Regions from separate parts of the Oceanobacillus sp. FSL W7-1309 genome, predicted to be linked through region 2. Evidence: a T-box and tRNA genes for the amino acid it is inferred to sense, from the RefSeq annotation. Region 2 holds a T-box; the other regions hold tRNA genes.
What was found. The T-box of region 2 lies ahead of alaS (alanine--tRNA ligase). A T-box ahead of a tRNA ligase gene usually reads a tRNA of that ligase, here a tRNA-Ala.
Positions count from the first base shown of each region.

Region 1: it encodes a tRNA-Ala, which carries the amino acid that the T-box ahead of alaS (alanine--tRNA ligase) is inferred to sense. The anticodon was not compared.
Region 3: it encodes a tRNA-Ala, which carries the amino acid that the T-box ahead of alaS (alanine--tRNA ligase) is inferred to sense. The anticodon was not compared.

Region 1 covers NZ_JBBOBX010000001.1:416,634-418,867, forward strand. Annotated here, with positions in the region: tRNA gene NST46_RS01870 (tRNA-Ser) at 141-231, opposite strand; tRNA gene NST46_RS01875 (tRNA-Asn) at 235-309, opposite strand; tRNA gene NST46_RS01880 (tRNA-Arg) at 320-393, opposite strand; tRNA gene NST46_RS01885 (tRNA-Ile) at 460-533, opposite strand; tRNA gene NST46_RS01890 (tRNA-Gly) at 548-621, opposite strand; tRNA gene NST46_RS01895 (tRNA-Tyr) at 638-723, opposite strand; tRNA gene NST46_RS01900 (tRNA-Phe) at 733-808, opposite strand; tRNA gene NST46_RS01905 (tRNA-Ser) at 834-926, opposite strand; tRNA gene NST46_RS01910 (tRNA-Ile) at 947-1,020, opposite strand; tRNA gene NST46_RS01915 (tRNA-His) at 1,043-1,118, opposite strand; tRNA gene NST46_RS01920 (tRNA-Met) at 1,144-1,220, opposite strand; tRNA gene NST46_RS01925 (tRNA-Ala) at 1,231-1,303, opposite strand; tRNA gene NST46_RS01930 (tRNA-Arg) at 1,394-1,467, opposite strand; tRNA gene NST46_RS01935 (tRNA-Leu) at 1,549-1,630, opposite strand; tRNA gene NST46_RS01940 (tRNA-Lys) at 1,639-1,711, opposite strand; tRNA gene NST46_RS01945 (tRNA-Thr) at 1,725-1,800, opposite strand; tRNA gene NST46_RS01950 (tRNA-Asp) at 1,804-1,880, opposite strand; tRNA gene NST46_RS01955 (tRNA-Met) at 1,971-2,047, opposite strand; tRNA gene NST46_RS01960 (tRNA-Val) at 2,076-2,151, opposite strand; tRNA gene NST46_RS01965 (tRNA-Glu) at 2,156-2,230, opposite strand.
Region 2 covers NZ_JBBOBX010000002.1:912,659-914,892, reverse strand. Annotated here, with positions in the region: gene NST46_RS17270 (AI-2E family transporter) at 1-815, shown strand, start outside; T-box leader at 858-1,066, shown strand; gene alaS (alanine--tRNA ligase) at 1,276-2,234, shown strand, end outside.
Region 3 covers NZ_JBBOBX010000001.1:1,837,782-1,840,015, reverse strand. Annotated here, with positions in the region: rRNA gene NST46_RS08710 (16S ribosomal RNA) at 1-491, opposite strand, end outside; tRNA gene NST46_RS08705 (tRNA-Ile) at 774-847, opposite strand; tRNA gene NST46_RS08700 (tRNA-Gly) at 860-933, opposite strand; tRNA gene NST46_RS08695 (tRNA-Ala) at 960-1,032, opposite strand; tRNA gene NST46_RS08690 (tRNA-Pro) at 1,050-1,126, opposite strand; tRNA gene NST46_RS08685 (tRNA-Arg) at 1,130-1,206, opposite strand; tRNA gene NST46_RS08680 (tRNA-Leu) at 1,210-1,298, opposite strand; tRNA gene NST46_RS08675 (tRNA-Leu) at 1,357-1,438, opposite strand; tRNA gene NST46_RS08670 (tRNA-Lys) at 1,442-1,517, opposite strand; tRNA gene NST46_RS08665 (tRNA-Thr) at 1,567-1,642, opposite strand; tRNA gene NST46_RS08660 (tRNA-Phe) at 1,860-1,935, opposite strand; tRNA gene NST46_RS08655 (tRNA-Ser) at 1,970-2,062, opposite strand; tRNA gene NST46_RS08650 (tRNA-Asp) at 2,074-2,150, opposite strand; tRNA gene NST46_RS08645 (tRNA-Met) at 2,188-2,234, opposite strand, start outside.

The sequences.
Region 1 (2,234 bases), on a different contig from region 2:
ATCAGTTTGGAAAAGATTTAAAAGTAGTGGACCTACATAATTGTGGAGTGATATTTCATTATATAGTTAAGGGGATAACAGAATTTAAACCTATGATAAAAAAACAAACCAAAATCCTTATCACTTGGTGAACCAAATACTGGCGGAGAAGGAGGGATTTGAACCCTCGCGTCGCTTACACGACCTACACCCTTAGCAGGGGCGCCTCTTCAGCCTCTTGAGTACTTCCCCAAATGGCTCCACAGGTAGGATTCGAACCTACGACCGATCGGTTAACAGCCGATTGCTCTACCACTGAGCTACTGTGGAATAGTTTATACGCGCCCTAGAGGATTCGAACCTCTGACCCACAGCTTAGAAGGCTGTTGCTCTATCCTACTGAGCTAAGGGCGCAAATGTAAAAGTATATAATAACATACAATTGTATGGAATTTAATCCAATGTAAGAATATATAGGAATGGGCCTGAGTGGACTCGAACCACCGACCTCACGCTTATCAGGCGTGCGCTCTAACCAGCTGAGCTACAGGCCCAAAGAAAAGGTAATTGGAGCGGGTGAAGGGAATCGAACCCTCATCATCAGCTTGGAAGGCTGAGGTTTTACCACTAAACTACACCCGCATTGTAATATATAATATGGTGGAGGGAGTAGGACTCGAACCTACGAACCCGATGGGAGCGGATTTACAGTCCGCCGCGTTTGGCCAACTTCGCTATCCCTCCACATTATAATGGTGGCTCGGGACGGAATCGAACCGCCGACACACGGATTTTCAGTCCGTTGCTCTACCGACTGAGCTACCGAGCCAATTATTTAATTAACTATTTATGTATGGAGGAGGTAGAGGGATTCGAACCCCCGCGCGGTTTGACCCGCCTGTCGGTTTTCAAGACCGATCCCTTCAGCCAGACTTGGGTATACCTCCACATTACGGTGAACTTATAATGGACCCTGCAGGATTCGAACCTGCGACCGATCGGTTATGAGCCGATAGCTCTAACCAACTGAGCTAAGGGTCCTAATATTTTCTTCATAATATAATGGGGCGACCGGTGGGGATTGAACCCACGTATGCCGGAGCCACAATCCGGTGCGTTAACCACTTCGCCACGACCGCCATTATACAATTATTTAATTTTGAATGGTAGCGGCGGAGGGGATCGAACCCACGACCTCACGGGTATGAACCGTACGCTCTCGCCAGCTGAGCTACGCCGCCAATATTCAAATGGAGCCTAGCGGGATCGAACCGCTGACCTCCTGCGTGCAAGGCAGGCGCTCTCCCAGCTGAGCTAAGGCCCCATGTAGAAAGATAATCGGGAAAACAAGGTTCAAACTGCAATACCTTGGTCCTGAACCAAGGGCTCTACCAAGCTAAAGTTCCCGGAATAACGCGCCCGAGAGGAGTCGAACCCCTAACCTCTTGATCCGTAGTCAAACGCTCTATCCAATTGAGCTACGGGCGCCTATAGTGCTGAGTAAGAAAATTGAAACGGCAAGATAATGCTCTACCGCTGAATTACTTATACGCTTGACAAGTAATAAAATGCGGGTGAAGGGACTTGAACCCCCACGTCCGAAGACACTAGATCCTAAGTCTAGCGCGTCTGCCAATTCCGCCACACCCGCATATGAGATGAGCCATGAAGGATTCGAACCTTCGACCCTTTGATTAAAAGTCAAATGCTCTACCAACTGAGCTAATGGCTCCTACTGTAATAAATGGTGCCGGCCAGAGGACTTGAACCCCCAACCTACTGATTACAAGTCAGTTGCTCTACCAATTGAGCTAGGCCGGCATCTGGCGGTCCGGACGGGACTCGAACCCGCGACCTCCTGCGTGACAGGCAGGCATTCTAACCAACTGAACTACCGGACCAATAATAATAATATATGTTAAAACTAGCGGATACATTTATCCAGTATTTCTAGCTTTAGCTTATTTCAAGTTAATTTAATTTTATATTTTTGGTTGCGGGGGCAGGATTTGAACCTACGACCTTTGGGTTATGAGCCCAACGAGCTACCAGACTGCTCCACCCCGCGGTATGAAATAAAGTATTAAGATGAAATATGGTGGAGGATGCAGGGCTCGAACCTGCGACCCCCTGCTTGTAAGGCAGGTGCTCTCCCAGCTGAGCTAATCCTCCATATTGGTGACCCGTACGGGATTCGAACCCGTGTTACCGCCGTGAAAGGGCGGTGTCTTAACCGCTTGACCAACGGGCCAGGT
Region 2 (2,234 bases):
GCGGGGTTGGTTATTTATTTTACAAAGGATATCCAGCTATTGTTCACCAGGTCCGTGATTTAAACGAAAATCTCCCTGAATTTATTCGCATGTACGAAAGCTGGATTTATCAAGTATACAGCTATACTTCGTTTTTACCTGAAACAGTACATGACAAAATTGATCAGCTGATAGCAACTTTAGAAACATCCTTGGATAATTTACTTGGTAGGCTTGCCTTAGGCTTTACACGAATTTTCGACATGATTCTTATTATAACGGTTATACCAGTACTCGTTTTTTACTTCATCAAGGATTATGTGAAGATCGAATCTTTTTTTATGTGGTTTATTCCAAATAAATATAAGGATGAAGCGGCTGAATTATTGAGAGAAGTTGATAAAGGACTTGGAGGCTATATTCGAGGACAGCTGATCGTCAGTTTATTTGTTAGTATTGCATGTCTAATCATTTTTAAATTGCTTGATGTTAATTACGCGCTGCTTTTAGCGATTGTAATGGGAGTTACAAATATTATTCCGTATTTCGGACCAATCATTGGTGCAATCCCTGTGGTGATGATTTCCTATACAATAGGGGGGAACACTGTAATATTTGTGATTATTGCTATTTTTGTCATTCAAGTAATCGAAGGGAACCTTTTATCTCCGTATATTATGGGGAAAACGGTTAAAATTCATCCTGTAGCAATCATCTTTGTTTTATTATTAGGTGGTCAATTATTTGGGGTCTGGGGTATGATATTGGCTGTCCCTGCATTAACGATTTTAAAAGTGATTGCCATACAGTTTGTTTCTCTACGGTCTAATCATTGACAATGCAACAAAAGTTTTTTATAATTACGCTATCATAATAAATGAAACGCGAAGAAGGCACAAAGTACATGAGCAGCTAGTTTAAAGAGAGGGGTTTCCTTGGTTGAAAGAAATCCTAAACATAGCCTCATGGAAAGCTAAGCTGGAGTACGGCTAATCCCCGTCGGTCTCATACCGTTACCATGTTTAAGTGATGAATGATTTTATCATTCATAATTAGGGTGGTACCGCGAACAAATCTCGTCCCTGCATTCAATGCAGAGAGGGGATTTTTTAATTTTATCACGCATTAACGAGCTGTAATCCCCCCATTTTTAAGTGTGAGGGAACCCGAATCGCGTGAAGGTTGGGGGAAACAGCCTGTAAATTCCTAATTTTGTTCAACTAACATTCAGTGGAGGAAGAACGAAAACCCCACTGAATGAAGTTTCGCTTTATAAAACGTTTGGAGGAATGATTCATGAAACAATTAAGCTCAGCAGAAATAAGACAACTCTTTATTGACTTTTTCAAAGAGAAAGGACATCAGGTAGAACCAAGTGCTTCTCTAGTTCCTGTCGAAGACCCAACATTATTATGGATTAACAGTGGGGTTGCAACATTGAAGAAATATTTCGACGGTCGAGTAATTCCGGAAAACCCGCGTATTGTGAATGCACAGAAGTCCATTCGCACAAATGATATTGAAAATGTTGGCTTCACAGCAAGACACCATACATTTTTTGAAATGCTAGGGAATTTCTCCATTGGTGATTATTTTAAAAAAGAAGCAATAACTTGGGCCTGGGAGTTTTTGACGGATGAGAAATGGATCGGTTTTGATAAAGAATTACTATCTGTTACCGTACATCCAGAGGATGATGAAGCATATGACATTTGGCTGAATGAAATTGGAATTCCAAAAGAGAGAATTATTCGCTTAGAGGAAAACTTCTGGGATATTGGTGAAGGACCAAGTGGACCAAATACGGAGATCTTCTATGACCGTGGTGAAGCATATGGAAATGATCCCAATGATTCAGAGCTTTATCCAGGTGGAGAGAATAGCCGTTATTTGGAAGTGTGGAATCTTGTATTTTCCCAGTTCAATCATAATCCAGATGACACGTACACACCGTTGCCAAAGAAAAATATTGATACTGGAATGGGCCTTGAGCGATTGACATCGATCATTCAGCAGGTACCAACGAATTTTGATACGGATTTATTTATGCCAATTATCCGTAAAACGGAAGCTATTGCAAATACTACCTATGGAAATAGTGATGAGGGTGATACGGCATTTAAGGTCATTGCTGATCATATCCGCACGGTAAGCTTTGCAATAGGTGATGGTGCGGTTCCATCAAATGAAGGCAGAGGCTATGTACTACGAAGACTCATACGACGAGCAGTTCGATTTGCAAAAGAAATTGGAAT
Region 3 (2,234 bases), on a different contig from region 2:
TCAGTTACTACCCAACTTGTTCTTCCCTAACAACAGAGTTTTACGATCCGAAAACCTTCATCACTCACGCGGCGTTGCTCCGTCAGACTTTCGTCCATTGCGGAAGATTCCCTACTGCTGCCTCCCGTAGGAGTCTGGGCCGTGTCTCAGTCCCAGTGTGGCCGATCACCCTCTCAGGTCGGCTACGCATCGTCGCCTTGGTGAGCCGTTACCTCACCAACTAGCTAATGCGCCGCGGGCCCATCTGTAAGTGACAGCCGAAACCGTCTTTTATCTTCTCACCATGAGATGAAAAGTGTTATCCGGTATTAGCTCACGTTTCCGCGAGTTATCCCGATCTTACAGGCAGGTTGCCCACGTGTTACTCACCCGTCCGCCGCTCATTCCATAAACATCACCCCGAAGGGTTCTGTTTATTTCCTGCGCTCGACTTGCATGTATTAGGCACGCCGCCAGCGTTCGTCCTGAGCCAAGATCAAACTCTCCATAAAAGTTTGTAATACTTAGCTTTTGTAGAAGCTGACTTCTACTTGTTTTAAAAAGAAAAACGAGTTTCCTTTTTCTTGACATACTGGTTGTTTTGTTCAGTTTTCAAAGAGCAAATTTGTTTGTCGTTCTTTTGAAGCGACTTTATTAATATATCATGTCTTCCAATTTGTTGTCAATAACTTTTTAAAATATTTTACTTTCGAAATATTTCTTCGCTTTCGACAACTTTTATATCATATCATCTTCGCAAAAAGATGTCAACATCTTTTTTCAAAAAAGATGAATGGGCCTGAGTGGACTCGAACCACCGACCTCACGCTTATCAGGCGTGCGCTCTAACCAGCTGAGCTACAGGCCCATATTGGTAAGTTGGAGCGGGTGAAGGGAATCGAACCCTCATCATCAGCTTGGAAGGCTGAGGTTTTACCACTAAACTACACCCGCATAAATTATATCGTTTTTTTAAGAAGTGGAGCCTAGCGGGATCGAACCGCTGACCTCCTGCGTGCAAGGCAGGCGCTCTCCCAGCTGAGCTAAGGCCCCGTATGATATAAATAAAATGGTCGGGAAGACAGGATTCGAACCTGCGACCCCTTGGTCCCAAACCAAGTGCTCTACCAAGCTGAGCTACTTCCCGTTATGGCGCGCCCGAGAGGAGTCGAACCCCTAACCTCTTGATCCGTAGTCAAACGCTCTATCCAATTGAGCTACGGGCGCATATGGTGCCGAGGACCGGAATCGAACCGGTACGGTAGTCACCTACCGCAGGATTTTAAGTCCTGTGCGTCTGCCAGTTCCGCCACCCCGGCAAGGGCAAAGAAAAGGATACTGAATTTGCAACAAAAATTCCTCTTAAGTAAAAAGTAATGCGGGTGAAGGGACTTGAACCCCCACGTCCGAAGACACTAGATCCTAAGTCTAGCGCGTCTGCCAATTCCGCCACACCCGCGAATGGTGAGCCATGAAGGATTCGAACCTTCGACCCTTTGATTAAAAGTCAAATGCTCTACCGACTGAGCTAATGGCTCAAAAATATATATTAGGTATTAATGATAATTATTATTTACTTGTAAAAAGTGGTGCCGGCCAGAGGACTTGAACCCCCAACCTACTGATTACAAGTCAGTTGCTCTACCAGTTGAGCTAGGCCGGCAAATGATTATCTAGTTACCAAATGATTAACAGCAAGTCCATCAAGTAGGCTCGTCGTGTTGCAAGAACACTCGGAGAAGTTCCACTCCTCGCAAGCCTGCACATGGTAGTTACTCGATGAAGTAAACGGCTTGCTCTAGCAGTTGAGCTAGGCCGGCTTGTTGGCTTCCTGTAAACTATTAGATTTATATAGAAAGAATCAACTTCCGAAAGATAAATGGTGGCTCGGGACGGAATCGAACCGCCGACACACGGATTTTCAGTCCGTTGCTCTACCGACTGAGCTACCGAGCCAAGTGTTATTTAACTACAAAACTCAAATTATAAATGGAGGAGGTAGAGGGATTCGAACCCCCGCGCGGTTTGACCCGCCTGTCGGTTTTCAAGACCGATCCCTTCAGCCAGACTTGGGTATACCTCCGAATATTTAAATGGCGGTCCGGACGGGACTCGAACCCGCGACCTCCTGCGTGACAGGCAGGCATTCTAACCAACTGAACTACCGGACCATATTGCAAATAACATATCTAATTAAACCAAAAGATTTGGTTGCGGGGGCAGGATTTGAACCTACGACCTTTGGGTTATGAGCC